DNA from 2 places in the Asanoa sp. NPDC049573 genome. Region 2 is predicted to be linked to the other one. Evidence: riboswitches for the same ligand, from Rfam matches in the RefSeq annotation. Region 2 holds a riboswitch; the other holds the start of a gene.
What was found. A riboswitch is a leader RNA that binds a small molecule or an ion and turns the genes downstream of it on or off. The one in region 2 is predicted to bind cobalamin.

Region 1 (10,898 bases), on a different contig from region 2:
GGCGGCGTGGCTGGAGTCGAGCGCAGCCCTGACCCCGATGGACGCCGCGATGCAGGTGGCCATCCCCGAGTTCGACGGCCGCCTGGTCACGGTGCCGTTCTCGTTCAAGGAGCCGGGCCCCGACGGCGTCCCGGTCTACCGCGCCGACGCCGAGCGGGCCGCGCGGGTGGCCGGCATCGCCGTCGCGCACGCCCGCCTCCGCGCGATTCCCAACGCCGACAAGCGGATCGCGGTGGTCCTGTCCTCCTACCCGACCAAGCACTCCCGGGTCGGCAACGCGGTCGGCCTCGACACCCCGGCGTCGGCCGTGGCCCTGCTGGCCGCGCTCAAGGACGCCGGCTACGACGTGGGCGACGTGCCCACCGACGGCGACACCCTGATCCACACGCTGATCGCGGCCGGCGGCCACGACGTCGAGTGGCTCACCGAGGAGCAGCTCGCCAACGCCCCGATCCGGGTGCCCGGTGCGACGTATCAGCGCTGGTTCGAGCAGACCGCGCCCGCGCTCAAGGCCGACATGACCCGGCACTGGGGAGCCGCGCCGGGCGAGCTCTACGTCGACAACGGTGACATCGTGCTCGCCGGCCTGCGCTACGGCAACGTCACGCTGATGATCCAGCCGCCGCGCGGGTTCGGCGAGAACCCGATCGCCATCTACCACGACCCCGACCTGCCGCCGTCGCACCACTACCTGGCCGCCTACCGCTGGCTGGCGTCCAACGTGGACGCCGTCATCCACCTCGGCAAGCACGGCACGCTGGAGTGGCTGCCCGGCAAGGGGCTCGGGCTGTCGCGGGAGTGCGCGCCGGACGCCGTGCTCGGCGACCTGCCGCTGATCTACCCGTTCGTGGTCAACGACCCGGGCGAGGGCACCCAGGCCAAGCGGCGCGGCCACGCCACGATCGTCGACCACCTGGTGCCGCCGATGGCCCGCGCCGACACCTACGGCGACATGGCCCGGCTCGAACAACTTCTCGACGAGTACGCCACCGTCGCCGCCCTCGACCCCGACAAGGTGCCGACCCTGCGGGCCCAGATCTGGACGCTGATCCGGGCCGCCGAGTTGCACCACGACCTGCACGTGCAGGACCAGCCCGGTGAGGACGAGTTCGACGACTTCGTGCTGCACGTCGACGGCTACCTGTGCGAGATCAAGGACTCGCTGATCCGCGACGGCCTGCACATCCTGGGCGCGGCACCGGCGGGCGAGGCCCGGATCAACATGGTGCTGGCGATCCTGCGCGCCCGCCAGGTCTGGGGCGGCCGCCGCGGCGCCGTCCCGGGCCTGCGTGAGGCCCTGGCGGCGCACTTCGGCCTCGACGAGACCGACCTGGTCGGCGGCAACGCGACGCGGAGCGCGGCCGCCCTGCTCGAGCGGGCCGGCACCACCTCGGCCGATCTGGTCGACGCGCTCGAAGAGGTCGCCCGCCGGCTCGTGGTCGCGATGGAGGCGGCCGGCTGGGATCCGGAAACCGCCGAGGCCACGGCCGCCGAAGCCCTCGGCAGCGCCCCGGCCGGCGTGGTCGACGTGTTGCGGTTCGCCGCGACCGAGGTGGTGCCCCGGCTGGAGGCGACCACCGACGAGATCGCCGCGGTGCGGCACGCCCTCGACGGCGGCTACGTGCCGGCCGGACCGTCCGGTTCGCCCACCCGGGGCCTCGTCAACGTGTTGCCGACCGGACGCAACTTCTACTCGGTCGACCCGAAGGCCATCCCGTCGCGCAACGCCTGGGACGTCGGCCGGGCGCTGGCCGACTCGCTGCTGGCGCGGCACCGCGACGACACCGGCACCTGGCCGGCCCTGGTCGGGCTGACCGTGTGGGGCACCAGCGCGATGCGTACCCAGGGCGACGACATCGCCGAGGTGCTCGCGCTGATCGGCTGCCGACCGGTCTGGGACGACGCGTCCCGCCGCGTCACCGGCTTCGAGGTGGTCCCGCTCGACGAGGTGGGCCGGCCACGGATCGACGTCACGGTGCGCATCTCCGGTTTCTTCCGCGACGCCTTCCCGCACGTGATCGCGCTGCTCGACGACGCGGTCGCGGCGGTCGCCGCCCTCGACGAGCGACCCGAGGACAACTTCGTGCGCGCGCACGCCCTGGCCGACGAGACCGAACACGGCGACTGGCGGCGGGCCACCACCAGGATCTTCGGCTCCAGGCCGGGCGCGTACGGTGCCGGGCTGTTGCCCTTGATCGACGCCCGCAACTGGCGCGACGACCGCGACCTGGCCGAGGTCTACGCGGTCTGGGGTGGCTACGCCTACGGGCGGGGGCTCGACGGCCGGGCGGCGCGCGGCGACCTGGAGACGGTCTACCGGCGGATGGCCGTGGCGGCCAAGAACGTCGACACCCGCGAGCACGACATCGCCGACTCCGACGACTACTTCCAGTACCACGGCGGCATGGTGGCGATGGTGCGCTCGCTGCGTGGCACCGACCCGGCCGCCTACATCGGCGACTCGCACCGTCCCGACGACGTGCGCACCCGGTCGCTGGCAGAGGAGACCAAGCGGGTGTTCCGGGCCCGGGTGGTCAACCCACGATGGATCGAGGCGATGCGCCGCCACGGCTACAAGGGCGCGTTCGAACTCGCGGCGACGGTCGACTACCTCTTCGGGTACGACGCCACGGCCGGCGTCGTCGACGACTGGATGTACGAGAAGCTGGCCGCCGCCTACGTGCTGGACCCGTCGGTGCGCGAGTTCCTCGACAAGTCCAACCCGTGGGCCCTGCGCGGGATCACCGAGCGGTTGCTGGAGGCCGCCGACCGCGGCCTGTGGACGGCACCGTCACCCGAAACCATCGATGCGTTGCGTGCGGAATATCTCCGGACGGAAGGTGACCTCGAAGGGCCTTAGGTGTTGATCTCGCCGTCCGAAGGACCAGGCGTCGGAGGGGGCGTGATCCGCCTCCCTTTGACGCGGCCCCGTGCCGTGGGTCAGCATGTCTAGCGAGCGGTGCGGAGGAACCCGGTGCGATTCCGGGGCGGTCCCGCCACTGTCACCGGGGAGCGATCCCTCACCTGATGGTCACGGCCCGAAAGGGTTGGAAGGCCGAGGGGGAGCGTCGATCCGGGAGCCAGGACACTCGGCCGCTCGCCGTTAACCATCGCGGGCGTGGACACCCGCGGAAGGGATCGTGCGCCATGTTGTCGTGCCGGCACGCGGGATGACCGCGTACCCGTTCTCCGCCGTCGTCGGCCTGGCCGACCTGCGCCTGGCTCTGCTGCTCAATGCCGTCTCGCCGGTGATCGGCGGCGTGCTCGTGCGCGGCGAGAAGGGCACCGCGAAATCGACGATGGTACGCGCCCTCGCGGCGCTGCTGCCCGACATCGCGGTGGTCGCCGGCTGCCGCTTCGCCTGCGACCCGGCCGTGCCCGATCCGGCCTGCCCGGACGGCCCGCACGCTTCGGTGACACCGCTGGTGCGGCGGTCGCGGCTGGTCGAGTTGCCGGTCGGTGCCACCGAGGACCGGGTCGTCGGCACCCTCGACGTGCAGCGGATCCTGACCGAGGGCACCAAGGCCTACGAGCCCGGCCTGCTCGCCGCCGCGCACCGCGGCGCGCTCTACGTCGACGAGGTCAACCTGCTTCCCGACCACCTGGTCGACCTGCTGCTCGACTCGGCCGCGATGGGGCGCGCGTTCGTCGAGCGCGACGGCGTCTCGCTGCGGCACGCCGCCCGGTTCCTGCTGGTCGGCACGATGAACCCGGAGGAGGGCGAACCGCGGCCACAGTTGGTCGACCGGTTCGGGCTCGTCGTGGAGGTCGGCGCGCCGGCCGAGGCCGGTGACCGGGCCGAGGTGGTCCGCCGCCGGCTGGCCTACGAGGCCGACCCCGAGGGCTTCGCGGCCCGCTTCGCCGGCGCCGACGCGCAGACGGCCGAGCGGATCGTCGCCGCCCGGGCCCGGCTGCCGAAGGTCACGCTGCCCGACCCGGCACTGGACCGGATCGCGCGGATCTGCCTCGCGTACGGGGTCGACGGGCTGCGCGCCGACATCGTCATCGCCCGCACCGCGGTCGCGCTGGCCGCGTGGCGGGACCGGCCGGCGGTGACCGACCAGGAGGTCGACGACGCCGCCCGACTCGCCCTGCCGCACCGGCGCCGGCGCGACCCGTTCGACCCGCCGGGCGCCGACCGGCAGGCCCTCGACGACGCGCTGGCCCAGGCCGGTCCGGCCGCCGAACCGGACGGACCCGATGCCGACGGCAGCGGCCCGAGCGGCGGGCCGGACGACCGGCGACCCGACGACGGCAGACCGGGCGACGGCAGACCGGGCGACGGCAGACCGGGCGACAGCGGCCGTGGGCCGGACGACGGCCGACCGGGCGACAGCGGCCGCGGGCCGGACGATCCGCGGCCGGATGACGGCGGACCGGGCGGCGGCGAGCGTGGGCCGGACGATCCGCGGCCGCACGGCGGCGGACCGGGTGCCGGCGGCGCCGCCGCGCCCGATGCCGAGGATCGGCCGGGTGGCGCACCCGCCACTGCCCCGCCGGCCACACCCGCCACGGTCGGTGCCGCCTACCGGACCCGCACGCTCACCGCGCGTTCCCGCGGCCGGCACGGCCACGCTGGACGGCGCTCCCCTGCCTACGCGGCACGCGGCCGGGTCGCCGGTTCGCGGGCGCCGCGCGGCCGGATCGGTGCGGTGCACCTGCCCGACACGGTGCTCGCCGCCGCCCGCGACCACCGCGGCGGCCCGATCGCGATCCGCCAGCAGCACCTGCGCGAAGCCGTCCACATCGGACGCGAGGCCAACCTGGTGCTGTTCGTGGTCGACGCCTCGGGTTCGATGGCCGCCCGGCAGCGGATGGCGACCGTCAAGCAGGCCGTGCTGTCGTTGCTCCGCGACGCCTACCAGCGCCGCGACACGGTCGGCATGATCACGTTCCGGGACTCCGACGCGACGACGGTGCTGCGGCCCACCGCCAGCCACGAGGTCGGCGTGCGCCGGCTCGCGGACCTGCGCACCGGCGGGCGTACCCCGCTGGCCGCCGGGCTGACCGCCGCGGCCCGCACGCTGGCCGGCGAGCGCCGCCGCGACCCGCTGCGCCGCCCGCTGCTGGTCGTCGTGACCGACGGCCGGTTCACCCGCGGGCCCGACCCGCGCACGGTCGCGCCGGCGCTGGCCGGCGTGCCCAGCGTGGTGGTCGACTGCGAGAGCGGCCCGGTCCGGCTCGGCATGGCCCGCGCGCTGGCCACCGCGCTGGACGCCGAATACCTGCCGCTGTCGGCGCTGTCCGCCAGCGCGCTGAAGGCGGTGTGACGCGATGCCTCAGGGCAAGGTCGAACAGGTTCCCGACGACGGGCTGACCACCCGCGAGCGCCGGCGGCAACCGTTGCTGGCGGTGCACACCGGCATCGGCAAGGGCAAGTCGACGGCCGCGTTCGGGATGGCGCTGCGCGCCTGGAACGCCGGCTGGCCGATCGTCGTCTTCCAGTTCGTGAAGAGTCCCAAGTGGCGGGTCGGCGAGGAGACCGCGCTCAAGGCACTCGGCGCGCACCACGCGGCCACCGGCCAGGGCGCGCCGGTCACCTGGCACAAGATGGGCGAGGGCTGGTCGTGGCTGGCCCGGCCGGGCGACGAGCGCGACCACGCCGCCGAGGCCGCGGAGGGCTGGGCGCAGGTCAAGCGGGATCTGCGCGAGGAGCGTTACCGGTTCTACGTGCTCGACGAGTTCACGTACCCGATGAAATGGGGTTGGGTCGACGTCGACGAGGTGGTGGCGACGCTGCGGGCCCGCCCCGGCAACCAGCACGTGCTGGTCACCGGCCGCGACGCCGCGCCCGCGCTGGTCGGGGCGGCCGACCTGGTCACCGAGATGACCAAGGTCAAGCACCCGATGGACGCCGGCCGCAAGGGTCAGCAGGGCATCGAGTGGTAGCCACCCCACGGATCGTGGTGGCCGCGCCGGCTTCCGGGCACGGGAAGACGACCGTGGCCGGCGGGTTGCTCGCGGCGTTCGCCGCGCGCGGCGAGACGGTGGCCGGTTTCAAGGTCGGTCCGGACTACATCGACCCGGGCTATCACGCGCTGGCCAGCGGCCGGCCGGGCCGCAATCTCGACCCGGTCATGGTCGGCGCGGAACGGATCGCGCCGCTGTTCGCGCACGGCGCGGCCGGTGCCGACCTCGCCGTGGTCGAGGGCGTGATGGGGCTCTTCGACGGCCGGGCGCACGCCGGCGAGCACGGCTCGACCGCGCAGGTGGCCAAGCTGCTGTCGGCGCCGGTCCTGCTGGTGGTCGACGGTTCCGCCGTCGGCCGGTCGGTCGCCGCGCTGGTGCACGGCTTCCGCGGCTTCGACCCGACGCTGCGGATCGCCGGCGTGGTGCTCAACAAGGTCGGCTCCGACCGGCACGAGGCGATCCTGCGCGAGGCCCTCGAGGAGACCGGCACGCCGGTCCTCGGCGTGCTGCGGCGCAGCGACGCGGTGGCCGCGCCGACGCGACACCTCGGCCTGGTGCCGGTGGTGGAACGCCGCGCCGAGGCGGCCGCCGCGATGGTCGCGCTGGCCTCGCTCGTCGCGTCCAGTGTGGACCTCGACGCCGTGGCCGCCGCCGCCGCAACCGCGCCCCCGTTGCCGGTGGAGCCGTGGTCACCGCCGGTTGCCGCCGTGGCCGGGAGGCCTGTGGTCGCGGTCGCCGGTGGGCCCGCGTTCAGCTTCGGCTACGCGGAGACCACCGAGCTGCTGGCCGCCGCCGGCGCGGACGTCGTCACCGTCGACCCGTTGCACGACGAGGCCCTGCCGCCCGACACCGCCGCCCTGGTGGTCGGCGGTGGCTTCCCCGAGGTTTACGCCGCCGAGCTGTCGGCCAACGTACCGTTGCGGTCGGCCGTGGCGGCACTGGCCGCGAGCGGCGCCCCGATCGCCGCCGAGTGCGCGGGGCTGCTCTGGCTTTCCCGGACCTTGGACGGGGCGCCGATGTGCGGCGTGCTGCCGGCCGACGCGGCGATGACCGGCCGGCTCACCCTCCGTTACCGCGACGCGGTGGCCATCTCACCCAGTTGGTTCGCTCCGGTCGGCACCCGGGTGACCGGGCACGAGTTCCACCGGACGGCGACCACACCCGGTTCTGGCGCGATGCCGGCCTGGGCCTGGCGCGAGCAGCCGGCCGAAGGCTTCGTGGCGGGCAACGTGCACGCCTCCTATCTGCACCTGCACTGGGCGGGCACGCCCGAGATCGCGGAACGGCTGGTGGCGGCATGCGCCTGATCGGAGTCGGCGTCGGGCCCGGTGACCCGGAGCTGATGACCCTCAAGGGGGTACGCGCCCTGGCCACCGCCGGGCGGGTGTTCGTGCCCGTGCTGGACCCAGCCGATGTCGGGCGCGCCGAGGCGACCGTGCGCGCACACGCCGCGCACGAGCGGATCGAACGGCTGGTGTTCGCGCTCAACGAGCGGGAGGACGCCGGGCGGCGCGAGCGCTACTGGGACGCGGCCGGGCGCCGGGTCGCCGAGTGGCTGCGGGAGACCGGCGGCACGGCCGCGTTCGCGACGATCGGCGATCCCAACGTGTACGCCACCTTCGGCTACCTGGCTTCGACCGTGCGCGGCCTCGTGCCGTCGGTCGAGGTTTCCACCGTCCCCGGGATCACCGCGATGCAGGCGCTGGCCGCCACGGCCGGGCGGCCGCTGGTCGAAGGCGGCGAGGAACTCGTGCTGCTGCCGATGGCCCGCGGCGACCTGGCTCCGTTGCACGAGGCGCTGGCGCGGGACGCCACGGTCGTGGTCTACAAGGGCGGCCGGCACATGGCCGCGATCGCCGACGCCGCGGCCTGGCGGGGCGCGCTGGTCGGAACCCACCTCGGGCTGCCCGACGAGAAGGTGCAGCCGCTCGACTCGGTCGACGGCGCGCTGCCATACCTGGCGACGGTGCTGATCCCGGCCGTCCGCCATCGACGCGGAGGAAAGCTGTGACCGGTCGGGTGACCTTCGTCGGCGCCGGTCCGGGCGCCGCCGACCTGATGACCCTGCGGGCCGCCCGCCGGCTGGCCGAGGCCGACGTGGTGGTCTGGGCGTCGAGTCTGGTCGCCGCCGAGGTGCTGGACCACGTGCGGCCCGGCGCCGAGGTGGTCGACTCGGCGGCGGTGCCGCTGGAGGCGGTGGTCGCCATCTACCATCGTGCCGCGGCCGAGGGCCTGCACGTGGTGCGCCTGCACTCGGGCGACCCGAGCCTGTGGGGCGCGGTGGCCGAACAACTCGACGCGTGCGCGGGGCTCGACCTGACCACGGAGATCGTGCCCGGCGTCTCGGCGTTCGCCGCGGTCGCCGCGGCGGCGGGCCGCGAGCTGACCGTGCCCGAGGTGGCCCAGTCGGTGATCCTGACGCGGCTCGAGGGCGGCAAGACCCCGATGCCCGACGGCGAGCGGATCGCCGACTTCGCCCGGCACGGCACGACGATGGCGGTGTTCCTGTCGGCGGCGCGCGCCAAGCAACTGGCCGAGCAACTCCTCGACGGCGGCTATCCGCCGGAGACGCCGGTCGTCGTCGGTTCGCGGGTGAGCTGGCCCGACGAGCTGCTGGCCTGGTGCACCATCGGCACGCTGGCCAAGACGGTGCGGGCGCACAAGCTCTGGAAGCACACGCTGTTCCTGGTCGGGCCGGCGCTCGCCGCCCACGGCACCCGCAGCCACCTCTACCACCCCGGCCACTTCCACGGCCACCGGCGGGCCGATCCGGCCGCGCGCGACCAGCTCAAGGCCCGCCGTGGCTGACGTGACGGTGTTCGGCTTTGACGGCGGCCCGCTGCCCGTGGCGGTCGCGGACGCGACGCTGCTCGTCGGCGGCGCACGACACCTGGCGGCCGTCGACTCCTCCGCCGAGCGCGTGGTGCTGGGCGATGTCGGCGCGGCCCTCACCCGATTGGCTGACCACAGTGGACCAGTCGCGGTGCTGGCCAGCGGTGATCCCGGCTTCTTCGGCATCGTCCGGTCCCTGCGCCGGGCCGGTGTCGACCCGGTCGTCCGGCCCGCGGTGTCGTCGGTGGCGCAGGCCTTCGCCCGCCTCGGGCTGCCCTGGGACGACGCGGTCGTGGTGTCGGCGCACGGGCGCGACGGCGGCCTGCGGCGGGCGGCCAACGTTTGCCGCGCCTACCCGAAGGTGGCCGTCCTGACCGGTCCCGGCGCGGAGCCGCCGGTGCTGGCGGCGGCCCTGGACGGCTGGCCGCGGCGGCTGATCGTGGCCTCCTGCCTCGGCGCCCCCGACGAGCGACTGACCGCCCCCGACGGCGACTGGGCCGAGCCCAACGTGGTGATCTCACTGGCCGGCGAGGTCGAGGGCGGCCCGGCCGGCTGGTTGGCCGGCGGCACGCGGACGCCGGACGGCTGGGCCCTGCCCGAGGACGCGTTCGACCATCGCGCCTCGATGATCACGAAAGCCGAGGTACGCGCGGTCGCGCTGCCCCACCTCCGCCCCGCACCGGGCACGCTGGTCTGGGACATCGGCGCCGGATCGGGCTCGGTCGCGGTCGAGTGCGCCCGGTTCGGCGCGGCGGTCGTCGCCGTCGACCGCGACCCGGCCGCGGCCGACCTGGCCCGCGCCAACGCCGCCCGACACGGCGTCCACGTGCGGGTGCTGACCGGCGCGGCGCCGGCGGCACTCGCCGACCTGCCCGAGCCCGACTCCGTGTTCGTCGGGGGCGGCGGCGCCGACGTGCTCGCGGCGGTGCTCGCGCGCCGCCCGGCGACCGTGGTGGCCGCGTTCGCCGCGCTGGAACCGGTCGGCCCGGCCGCCGACGCGCTCACCGCCGCGGGTTACGCCGCCGGCGGCGTCCAGGTGCAGGCCAACCGCCTGGCGCAGATCGCCGGCCGGCATCGCCTGGCCGCGACCAACCCGGTCACGCTGGTCTGGGGCAGCCGATGATCGGCGTGGTGGCGCCGACGGTCGCCGGTCGCCGGCTGGCCGCGCGGCTCGCCCAGGCCTGGCCCGACGAGGTCCGCACCCACGACGGTGCGGTCCGCGCGCAGTTGGCGGCGGCCTGGGCCGACGGCGGCGTCGTGGTCTGCTTCCTGGCCACCGGCGCCACGGTCCGGCTGATCGCGCCGCTGCTGACCGACAAGCACACCGACCCGGGCGTCGTCTGCGTCGACGAGGCCGGCCGCTTCGCGGTAGCCCTGACCGGCGGCCACGACGGCGGCGCCAACGAGGCGGCACACCGGATCGGAGCCCTGATCGGCGCCGAGCCGGTCATCACCACCGCCACCGACAGCGTCGGCTTCCCGCCGCTGGACGGCTTCGGCGCCGACCTCGGCTTCCGCCTCGCAGACCCCAACCCGGTCGCCCGGGTGACCCGGGCCCTGCTGGACGGCGCGGGCGCGACCGTGGTCGCCGACGCGACCTGGCCGCTGCCACCACTGCCGGCGGGAGACGATGCCGCGCTGCCGGCGGCCGGCGACCGCGCGTCGGTCCGGCTGACCGTCTCCGACCTGCGCGAGGTCACCGGTGATCTGGTTTACCGGCCGCCCTCGTTGGTGGTCGGGGTCGGCGCGAGTCGGGGCGTGACCGCCGAGGCGGTTGCCGCCGTGGTGGATGCCGCCCTGGCGGCCGGCGGGCTCGACCCGAGCGCGGTGCGGGCACTGGCCACAGTGGACGCCAAAGCCGACGAGGCCGGCATCCTCGAGTTCGCGGCCGAGCGGGGCTGGGCGGTGCTCACCTTCCCGGCGGCGGAACTCGCGGTCGAGGACGTGCCGACGCCGTCGGAGGTGGTGCGGGCCGCCGTCGGCACGCCGAGCGTGGCCGAGGCCGCCGCGGTACGGGCCGCCCGCGACGCCGGCCGGGGCGCCGCGCTGGTGGTGCCCAAGCAGGTCACGCCGACCGCGACCGCCGCTGTCGCACGGCTCGTGCCGCGCGGAAGGTTGACCATCGTCGGGATCGGGCCGGGCGCCGAGGACCTGCG
Region 2 (10,898 bases):
CGGCCCGGTCACCGGCGGCTGGGACATCCGCCAGCGGCACGACGACCCGGACGATCCGGAAGCCACCAACGCCGCGGTGCTCGACGACCTGGAGAACGGCGCCACCTCGCTCTGGCTGAAGGTCGCCGACCCGGACGCGCTCGCCGTCGCCCTCCGCGGCGTCCATCTCGACCTCGCGGCCGTGGTGCTCGACGCCGGAGACGGGCTCGACGCGGCCGCCGAGGCCTTGCTGCGGCTCGCCGAAGCGCGCGGCGTCGCGGCCGACCAGCTCTCCGGCGGGCTCGGCGCCGACCCGATCGGCCAACGCGCCCGCACGGGAGGTCGCGCCCGCACGGGAGGTGGTGGCGCCGGCCTGGTGACAGGCAGCGACGCCGGTCCAGCGGCCGGCAGCGAGGCCGGCCTGGCGGCAGGCAACGACGCCCGTCCAGCGGCAGGCAGCGACGCCGGCCTGGCGGCAGGCAACGACGCCCGTCCAGCGGCAGGCAACGACGCCAGCCCGCCGGCAGGCAGCGACGCCGGCCTGGCGGCAGGCGCGGGCACGGGCGGTGGCGCCGGCTTGGCCGCGGGGTTCCGTCCCGGCGGCGCGGCCGACCTGGCGACGGCGGTGCGCTGGGCGATCCGCTGCGCCGCGGAGACCCCGGGGATCCGGGCGGTCACCGTCGACGCGACCGTCTACCACGACGCCGGCGGCAGCGACGCCGAGGAGCTCGGCTGCGCGGTCGCGACCGGCGTGGCCTATCTGCGCGCGTTCACCGACGCCGGCCTCGACCTCGCGGCCGCGTTCGGCCAGCTCGAGTTCCGCTACGCCGTCAACGCCGACCAGTTTCTCGGCATCGCCAAGCTGCGGGCGGCCCGCCGCCTCTGGGCCCGGGTCGCCGAGGCCTGCGGCCTGCCCGAAGCCGGCGCCCAGCGCCAGCACGCGGTCACCTCGGCGGCGATGATGACCGCGCGCGACCCCTGGGTCAACCTGCTCCGCACCACGCTGGCCGGGTTCGCCGCGGGCGTCGGTGGCGCGCAGGCCATCACCGTGCTCCCGTTCGACCACCGGCTCGGCCGGCCCGACCGGTTCGCCCGCCGGATGGCCCGCAACACCCAGTCCCTGCTGCTCGAAGAGGCCAGCCTGGGTCGGGTCGTCGACCCGGCCGGCGGCTCCTGGTATGTGGAGTCGCTCACCGACGCCCTCGCCGAGCGGGCCTGGGAGTGGTTCACCGAGATCGAGCGGGCCGGCGGCATCACCGCCGCGCTCGACACGGGCGTCATCGCGACCAGGATCGACGCGACCTGGCAGCGGCGGGCCGCCAACCTCGCACACCGGCGCGATCCCATCACCGGTGTCAGCGAGTTCCCCAACCTCGACGAGCGGCTGCCGACCCGCCCGCCATGGCCGCGGGAACCGGCCGGCGGGCTGCCCACCCACCACTACGCCGAGCCGTTCGAGGAACTGCGCGACCGGGCGGACGGCGCCCGGGTGCTGCTGGCCACGATCGGGCCGGTCGCGCAGCACAGCGCCCGGGCCGGCTTCGCGGCCAACCTCTTCGCCGCCGGCGGGATCGCCACCGTCCGCGCGAGCGACGACTTCGCGGCGAGCGGCGCCCGAGTGGCGTGCATCTGCGGCACGGACAAGGCGTACGCCGAATCGGCCGTCGAACTCGCCCAAGCGCTGCGGGAGGCCGGCGTCACCACGGTCTGGCTGGCCGGCAAGCCCGCCGACATCCCCGGCGTCGACGGCTACCTCTACGCCGGATGCGACGCGGCCGCCGTGCTCCGATCCGTTCTGAAAGACCTGGACGAGGTGTCCCAGTGATCCCCGACTTCTCCACGCTGCCCCTCGACGGTGGCCAGCAGGGCGACCCGGCCGAGTGGCCGGCCGCCTTCAAGCAGGAGACCGGGCACGACCCGGGCGACCTGGTCTGGGCCACGCCCGAGACCATCCCCGTCAAGACCCTCTACACCGCCGACGACCTGGCGGGCCTCGACTTCCTCGACACCATGCCGGGCGTCGCGCCGTACCTGCGCGGCCCTTATCCGACCATGTATGTCACTCAGCCCTGGACGATCCGGCAGTACGCGGGTTTCTCCACGGCCGAGGAGTCGAACGCGTTCTACCGCCGCAACCTCGCGGCCGGCCAAAAAGGACTGTCGGTCGCCTTCGACCTGCCGACCCACCGCGGCTACGACTCCGACCACCCGCGCGTCGCCGGTGACGTGGGCATGGCCGGCGTCGCGATCGACTCCATCTACGACATGCGGCAACTCTTCGACGGCATCCCGCTCGACAAGATGAGCGTGTCGATGACGATGAACGGCGCCGTGCTGCCGGTCCTGGCGCTCTATGTCGTGGCGGCCGAGGAGCAGGGCGTCGCGCCGGAGCAGCTGTCCGGGACCATCCAGAACGACATCCTCAAAGAGTTCATGGTCCGCAACACCTACATCTACCCGCCGGCGCCCTCGATGCGGATCATCTCCGACATCTTCGCCTACACCTCGCAGCGGATGCCGCGGTTCAACTCCATCTCGATCTCCGGCTACCACATCCAGGAGGCCGGTGCGACGGCCGACCTGGAACTGGCCTACACGTTGGCCGACGGCGTCGAATACCTGCGCGCCGGGCGCGACGCGGGCCTCGACGTCGACGCGTTCGCCCCGCGCCTGTCGTTCTTCTGGGCCATCGGCATGAACTTCTTCATGGAGGTGGCCAAGCTGCGCGCCGGGCGGCTGCTGTGGGCCAAGCTGGTCAAGGAGTTCAACCCCGGCAACCCCAAATCGCTGAGCCTGCGTACGCACTGCCAGACGTCCGGTTGGTCGTTGACCGCGCAGGACGTGTTCAACAACGTGATGCGCACCTGTGTCGAGGCGATGGCCGCCACCCAGGGCCACACCCAGTCGCTGCACACCAACGCGCTCGACGAGGCCCTGGCCCTGCCGACCGACTTCTCCGCGCGGATCGCCCGCAACACCCAGTTGCTGTTGCAGCAGGAGTCGGGCACGACCCGGGCGATCGACCCGTGGGGCGGCAGCTACTACGTCGAGCGGTTGACCCACGACCTGGCCGCCCGCGCCTGGGAGCACATCCGTGAGGTCGAAGCGGCGGGCGGGATGGCCCGCGCGATCGACGAGGGCATCCCGAAGCTGCGTGTCGAGGAGGCCGCGGCCCGCACCCAGGCCCGGATCGACTCCGGCCGGCAGCCGGTGATCGGCGTCAACAAGTACCGGGTCGACACGGACGAGCCGATCGAGGTCCTCAAGGTCGACAACCGGGCGGTGCGGGCCAGCCAGATCGAGAAGCTGCGCCGGCTGCGGGCCGAACGCGACGACGACGCGTGCCGGGCCGCGCTGGCGGCGCTGACCCGCGGCGCGGCCGCGGCCGCCGACGGCACCCGCGAGGACGGCCTCGGGCAGAACCTGCTCGCGCTGGCCATCGACGCCGCCCGGGCGAAGGCGACCGTCGGTGAGATCTCCGACGCGCTGGAAACGGTGTACGGGCGGCACACCGCGCGGATCCGCACCATCTCCGGCGTCTACCGGCAGGAGGCCGGCCAGGTGTCCAACATCGAGAAGGCCCGCGCGGCCGCGGCGGCGTTCGCCGAGGCCGAAGGCCGCCAGCCCCGCATCCTGGTCGCCAAGATGGGCCAGGACGGCCACGACCGCGGCCAGAAGGTGGTCGCGACGGCGTTCGCCGACCTCGGCTTCGACGTCGACGTGGGCCCGCTGTTCTCTACGCCGGCCGAGGTGGCCCGCCAGGCCGTCGAGGCCGACGTGCACGTGGTCGGCGTCAACTCGCTGGCCGCCGGCCACCTGACCCTGGTGCCGGCGCTGCGCGACGAACTCGCCGCCCTGGACCGCCCCGACATCATGATCATTGTGGGTGGCGTGGTACCGCCGCAGGACTACGCGGCCCTACGCGAGGCCGGCGCGGCGGCGATCTACGCGCCCGGCACGGTGCTCGCCGACGCCGCGATCGAGTTGCTCGCCGACATGTCCGCCCGCCTCGGCCACCCGCAGGCCGCGTGAGCGGGCACGGCCAGGTCCACGGTCGCTCGTGGGCGAGCGAGGCGGCAGCGTGAGCGGGCACGGCCAGGTCCACGGTCGCTCGTGGGCGAACGAGGCCACGGCGTGAGCGGGCGCGGCCGGGTCTGTCGGTGGTCGTGGTCCGAGGCGGCAGGATGACCCGCCCGGCGGTCGAGGTCGACAAACTGGCGGCCGGGGTGCGGGCCGGCGCCACCGCGGCGGTGGCGCGGGCGATCACGCTGGTCGAGTCGACCCGGCCCGACCATCGCGCCCGGGCGCAGGAACTGCTGACCCTGCTGGCGCCGGACGCCGGCGGCGCCCGGCGGGTCGGCGTCAGCGGCGTGCCCGGCGTCGGCAAGTCCACCTTCATCGACGCCCTCGGCAGCCAACTGACAGCCGCTGGCCACCGGGTCGCGGTGCTCGCCGTCGACCCGTCGTCGACCCGCAGTGGCGGCAGCATCCTCGGTGACAAGACCCGGATGGCCCGGCTCGCCGTCGACCCGGCCGCGTTCGTGCGTCCGTCGCCGACCGCCGGCACGCTCGGCGGCGTCGCCAACGCTACCCGCGAGGCGATCGTGGTGGTCGAGGCGGCCGGCTACGACGTGGTCGTCGTCGAGACGGTCGGCGTCGGCCAGTCCGAGGTCACCGTCGCCGAGATGGTCGACACGTTCCTGTTGCTCACGCTGGCCCGCACCGGCGACCAGCTCCAGGGCATCAAGAAGGGTGTGCTCGAGCTCGCCGACGTCATCGCGGTGAACAAGGCCGACGGTCCACACGCGACAGAGGCCGAGAAGGCCGCGCGTGAGCTGTCGTCCGCCCTGCGGTTGCTGCGCGCGCCGGAGGATGCCTGGCAGCCGCCGGTGCTCACCTGCAGCGGCCTCGACGGCGACGGGATCGCCGCCCTGTGGGACCACGTCGTCCGGCACCACGAATGGCTGGCCGCTTCCGGCGACCTCTACCGGCGGCGCGGCGCGCAGCAGGTGGCCTGGATGTGGGCGACGATCCGAGCGCGGCTGCTCGACCAGTTGCGCCACCACGCCGACGTCGCCGCGCTCGCGCCAGGCCTGGAGGATCAGGTCCGCGCCGGCGGGCTGACGCCGGCCGCGGCGGCCGACCAGATCCTGGGCGTCTTCGGCAAGCCGGACCCTTCCATCGGGTAGGGCGCGAACCCGGCACGGCCTGGATCCGCGGCGGCGCCGGTCGTGCACCGATTAGCTTTTCGCGCCGGGCCCGTCTGTACCTACAAAGTCCGATCCACGAGAGGCTGCCACGGTGCGGAAACTGACCTTTGCCATGAATGTGACGTTGGACGGCTACATCGCCGCGCCCGGCGACGACCTCGGCTGGAGTGGGGGTGACGGACCCGATTCGTCGCCGAGCGGCGAGCTGTTCCAGTTCTGGTCCGACCGGGTGGCGACGACGGGCCTGGCGCTGTACGGGCGCAAGCTGTGGGAGACGATGAGCTCCGACTGGCCGACCGCCGACCAGCGACCCGGCGCCACACAGGCGGAGATCGAGTTCGCCGGCCGCTGGCGGGACATGCCAAAGGTCGTGTTCTCCTCGACGATCAGCACGGTCGATTGGAACTCGCGCCTGGCCACCGGCGACGCGGTCGCCGAGATCACCCGACTCAAGACAGAGGACGCCGGCCCGATGGACATCGGCGGCGCGACACTGGCCGGGGCGGCCATGCGTGCCGGGTTGATCGACGAGTACGTGCTGGTCACCGCTCCGGTGCTGGTGGGCGGCGGCACACCGTTCTTCACCGCGCTGGACAGCTGGGTGAAACTGAACCTCGTGGAGACGCGGACATTTCCCGGCGGCGTCCTGCTGACCCGATACGAGACGAGGCGATGAGCACGGGCCATCTGCTCGGCGCGTGCGGCCCGGTCGCGATCACAGCGTCGGGGGCAGGCCCAGCCATGGTTTGTCGGCCGCGTCGAATCCGGTGAGCTCGGCGATCTTCCCGTCGACGACGTGCAGGACCGCCATGGTGAACAAGCGGTACGCCCCGTCGTCGGGGGTGCGCAGGTAAAGCGCGGCGGCGGACATGCGGTTGACCATCGTGGTGACACAGCGCCAGTCGTCGTAGCCGGGCTGGAAGAGCCCGGCGGAGACCCAGCCGTCCACCGCGTCCTTGGCCGTGACGACCGAGGTGCCCGCGTCGGGCAGCATCACGAAGCGCAGGTCGTCGCGGAGCAGGGAGATCAGCCCGTCGAGGTCGTTGCGCTCGTGGGCGTCGATATACGACTTCACCACGCCGCGCTCGTCGTTCGACAGCTCGTGGGTGGCGGGTCTGCGCCAGTCGAGGCGGCGGTCAGGCAGCTGCTGGCGCATCGTCACCCGGGCCCGCTGCAGTGCGCTGGTCACCGATGCGACGGTCAGCTCGAGGGCGTCGGCGGCCCGCGCCGCCGGCCAGCCGACGACGTCGCGCAGGATGAACACGGCCCGCTGCCGCGGCGGCAGGTGCTGCACGGCGACGATGAACGCCAGCTCGATCGTTTCTCGCGCCACCGCCGATTCCTGCGGGTCCTCGGGGAGCATCCGGTCGGGGTACGGCTGCAGGTAGAGCACCTCGGAGCCGACGTCGGCCAGCACGGGTGTGCGGTCGTTGCGCTTCTCCAGGAAGTCGAGGCAGGCGTTCGTCGCGATCCGGTAGAGCCAGGTCCGTAGCGCCGCGTGGCCCTTGAACGACTCGCGCTTGTTCCACGCTCGCAGGAACGTCTCCTGCGTCAGGTCCCGGGCGTCCTCATAATTCGCGAGCATCCGGTAGCAATGCACCTGCAGCTCACGGCGGTGGCGCTCGGTGATGAGAGCGAACCGCGCCGGATCGCCTGAGCGAACCACCGCGACGATCGTGGCCTCGTCAGCGCCCAGCGGTTCAGCGTCGGTCATGGTCGTCCATCCTTCCACCGGGTCGGTCGGTCATCACAACCGACGACGAAGGGGAAGGATTCTGATCGGTGCGGGCCGACCCGCGCCAGCGGCGCACCTGACGTGACGTGATCCACCGCGACACGCCGACACAGCATCTGGTGTTGCTGTTTCGGGGTGGCACCCATATATGGTGTCTCTCGCAGCTGGTTCGGCCCGCGAGGGTCGAGGCAACAGGGAACCCGGTGTGAAACCGGGACTGCCCCGCAGCGGTGAGTGGGAACGACCGCCGTCAACGAAGCACTGGGCCCGGGCCTGGGAAGCGACGGTCAGTAGGAGACGCCGGCAATGACGCCGGTGACGCCCGCGAGTCCGAAGACCTGCCAGCGCGCCGCACGCCCCCGGCGTGCGGCGGCCTGCGGCCGCGTGGGACGGTCGACGCCACGAGCCGACCCCCTGCGGGCCGGCGGCGTCTTCCTGCGCGTCCGGCGGCCATCGAGGCGGTAGGAGGGGGACCCATGACGGTCACGCAGGAGAAGACGGCGGTGCCGGAGCAGCGCCGGCACGTGATGCAGGTGCGCAAGCGCAACGGCGACCTGGAAGCGGTCGACGTCAACAAGATCGTGAGGGCGGTCGAGCGGTGGGTCGGCGACCTTGACGAGGTCGACCCGATGCGGGTGGCGACCAAGACGATCAGCGGGCTCTACGACGGTGCCACCACCGCCGAGCTCGACAAGCTGTCGATCCAGACCGCCGCTGAGCTGATCGGCGAGGAGCCGCAGTATTCGCGACTGGCGGCCCGGCTGCTGGCGGCCTATGTGGACAAAGAGGTGCGCGGGCAGGGGGTCGCGAGCTTCAGCCAATCGATCCGGTACGCGTACGACCAGGGTCTGATCGGCGACGAGACCGCGCAGTTCGTGGCGCGTAACGCGCGCAAGCTGGACGACGCCGTCGACCCGGCCGGTGACCAGCGCTTCGAATACTTCGGCCTGCGTACGGTCGCCGACCGTTACCTGCTGCGCCACCCCCGGACCCGGCTCGTGGTCGAGACGCCGCAATACTGGCTGCTGCGCGTCGCGTGTGGCCTGTCGACCACGCCGGCCGAGGCGATCGGCTTCTACCGCCTGATGTCGAGCCTGGCCTACCTGCCCAGCTCGCCGACGCTGTTCAACTCCGGCACCCGGCACACCCAGATGTCGTCGTGCTTCCTGGTCGACTCGCCTCGCGACGAGCTGGACTCGATCTACGAGCGCTACCACCAGGTGGCGAAGCTCTCCAAGTTTTCCGGCGGCATCGGCATCTCCTGGTCACGGGTCCGCGGCCGGGGCGCGCTGATCCGGGGCACCAACGGCACATCCAACGGGATCGTGCCGTTCCTGAAGACGCTCGACGCCGGCGTAGCCGCGGTCAACCAGGGCGGCCGGCGCAAGGGCGCCGCCTGCGTCTACCTCGAACCGTGGCACCCCGACGTCGAGGAGTTCCTCGAACTGCGCGACAACACGGGCGAAGACTCCCGGCGTACGCACAACCTCAACCTGGCCAACTGGATCCCCGACGAGTTCATGCGCCGGGTCGAGGCCGACGAGGACTGGTCGCTGATCGACCCCTCCGACGCGCCGGAACTGCCCGACCTGTTCGGCGAGGCGTTCGACGACGCCTACCGGGCCGCGGAGAAGAAGGCCGTCAAGACGGTCAAGGCCCGCGACCTGTACGGCCGGATGATGCGCACGCTGGCCCAGACCGGCAACGGCTGGATCACCTTCAAGGACCGGTCGAACCAGCTCTCCAACCAGACCGGCGCGCCCGGCAACAGCATCCACCTCTCCAACCTGTGCACCGAGATCCTCGAGGTCAACTCCGACGAGGAGACGGCGGTCTGCAACCTCGGCTCGATCAACGTCGGCGCGCACCTCGGCCCCGACGGGGTCGACTGGGAGCGGCTGCGCGACACGGTCCGCACCGCGGTCGTCTTCCTCGACCGGGTGATCGACATCAACTACTACCCGTCGGCGCAGGCGGCGGCGTCGAACCCGCGCTGGCGGCCGGTCGGGCTCGGGCTGATGGGCCTGCAGGACGTGTTCTTCGCGCGGCGGCTGCCGTTCGACTCCGAGGCGGCCAAGGAGCTGTCCACCCGGATCCAGGAGGAGATCCTGCTGACCGCGCTGGAGACCTCCGCCGGGCTGGCCGAGGAGTTCGGCGCGCACCCCGCATTCGCCGAGACCCGCGCCGCGCAGGGCGTGCTGCACCCGGACCTGTGGGGCGCGACGCCCACCCAGACCGGTCGGTGGGCCGCGCTGCGCTCGCGCATCGCCGCGTCCGGACTGCGCAACTCGTTGCTGGTCGCGATCGCGCCGACGGCCACCATCGCGTCGATCGCCGGCTGCTACGAGTGCATCGAGCCGCAGGTCTCCAACCTGTTCAAGCGTGAGACCATGTCCGGCGAGTTCATGCAGATCAACACCTATCTGGTACGTGAGCTGAAGGCGCTGGGCCTGTGGACCGCACCGATCCGCGAGCGGATCAAGCGGGCCGAGGGTTCGGTGCAGGACATCGCGGAACTGCCCGCCGACGTCCGGGAGTTGTTCCGCACCGCGTGGGAGTTGCCGCAACGGGCGCTGATCGACGTGGCCGCCGCCCGGGCGCCCTACATCGACCAGTCGCAGTCGCTCAACCTGTTCCTGAGCGCGCCGACCATCGGCAAGCTCTCCTCGATGTATCTCCACGCCTGGAAAGCCGGGCTGAAGACCACCTATTACCTGAGGTCGCGCCCCGCGACCCGGATCCAGCAGGCGACGGTCGCCATCGCCCCGGTGGCTGTCGTCGCCGACGCCGAGGCCCTGGCCTGCTCGCTCGAAAACCCCGAGAGCTGCGAGGCGTGCCAGTGACTCTGCTCGACCCCGGTATGGACCTGACCCTTCGACCCATGCGCTATCCGGCGTTCTTCGACCGGTTCCGGGACGCCATCAAGAACACGTGGACGGTCGAAGAGGTCGACCTGCACACCGACCTGGCCGACCTGGCCAAGCTGTCGCCGGCCGAACGGCACCTGGTCTCGCGCCTGGTGGCCTTCTTCGCGACCGGCGACACGATCGTCGCCAACAACCTGGTGCTCAACCTCTACCAGCACGTCAACTCCCCGGAGGGGCGGCTCTACCTGTCGCGGCAGCTCTTCGAAGAGGCCGTACACGTGCAGTTCTATCTCAACCTGCTGGACACGTACGTGCCCGACGAGCAGGAGCGGTTCGAGGCGTTCGCCGCGGTGGAGAACATTCCGTCGATCCGGCGCAAGGCGGAGTTCTGTTTCCAGTGGATCGACTCGGTCTTCGCGCTACGCGAGCTCAAGACCCGCGACGACCGCCGGGCGTTCCTGCTCAACCTGATCTGCTTCGCGGCCTGCATCGAAGGGCTGTTCTTCTACGGCGCTTTCGCGTACGTGTACTTCCTGCGCTCCCGCGGGTTGCTGCACGGTCTGGCGTCGGGAACCAACTGGGTGTTCCGCGACGAGTCGATGCACATGGCGTTCGCGTTCGACGTGGTCGACGTCGTGCGTGCCGAGGAGCCGGACCTCTTCGACGACGAGATGGCCGCGTCCGTGCGGCGAATGCTGGCCGAGGCGGTCGACTGCGAGGCGCAGTTCGCCGAAGACCTGCTGGGCGGGGGAGTGCCCGGCCTGTCGGTCGCCGACATGCGCACCTATCTGGAGCACGTCGCCGACCGCAGGCTGGCCCAACTCGGCCTGCCCGAGCTCTACGGCGCGAAGAACCCGTTCGACTTCATGGCGTTGCAGGACGTGCAGGAGCTGTCGAACTTCTTCGAGCGCAGGGTGTCGGCCTACCAGGTCGGCGTCACCGGCACCGTCACGTTCGACGACGACTTCTAGTCGTCGTCGATCGGTTCGTTCTTGACCCTGCTGACGAGTGGGAGCGTGGCCTCGACGACGCGGTCCCACTCGTGGCTGGTGCCGGCGTCGAACGTGATGTCGGTGCCGGCCGTGTGCCGGCGCTGCCGGGCGAAGA

Region 1: it holds a riboswitch for cobalamin, as region 2 does, so the genes downstream of both, AB0J74_RS16515 (VWA domain-containing protein) here and AB0J74_RS11150 (ribonucleoside-diphosphate reductase subunit alpha) in region 2, are expected to answer to the same signal.

Annotation. Positions count from the first base shown of each region.
Region 1 covers NZ_JBFAPI010000006.1:222,576-233,473, reverse strand. The annotation lists gene cobN (cobaltochelatase subunit CobN) at 1-2,860, shown strand, start outside; cobalamin riboswitch at 2,941-3,113, shown strand; gene AB0J74_RS16515 (VWA domain-containing protein) at 3,171-5,270, shown strand; gene cobO (cob(I)yrinic acid a,c-diamide adenosyltransferase) at 5,275-5,889, shown strand; gene AB0J74_RS16505 (cobyrinate a,c-diamide synthase) at 5,883-7,217, shown strand; gene cobI (precorrin-2 C(20)-methyltransferase) at 7,208-7,921, shown strand; gene cobM (precorrin-4 C(11)-methyltransferase) at 7,918-8,718, shown strand; gene cbiE (precorrin-6y C5,15-methyltransferase (decarboxylating) subunit CbiE) at 8,711-9,865, shown strand; gene cobJ (precorrin-3B C(17)-methyltransferase) at 9,862-10,898, shown strand, end outside.
Region 2 covers NZ_JBFAPI010000004.1:229,195-240,092, reverse strand. The annotation lists gene AB0J74_RS11175 (methylmalonyl-CoA mutase family protein) at 1-1,804, shown strand, start outside; gene scpA (methylmalonyl-CoA mutase) at 1,801-4,011, shown strand; gene meaB (methylmalonyl Co-A mutase-associated GTPase MeaB) at 4,164-5,168, shown strand; gene AB0J74_RS11160 (dihydrofolate reductase family protein) at 5,302-5,865, shown strand; gene AB0J74_RS11155 (RNA polymerase subunit sigma-70) at 5,905-6,903, opposite strand; cobalamin riboswitch at 7,073-7,285, shown strand; gene AB0J74_RS11150 (ribonucleoside-diphosphate reductase subunit alpha) at 7,401-9,767, shown strand; gene AB0J74_RS11145 (ribonucleotide-diphosphate reductase subunit beta) at 9,785-10,762, shown strand; gene AB0J74_RS11140 (EAL domain-containing protein) at 10,759-10,898, opposite strand, start outside.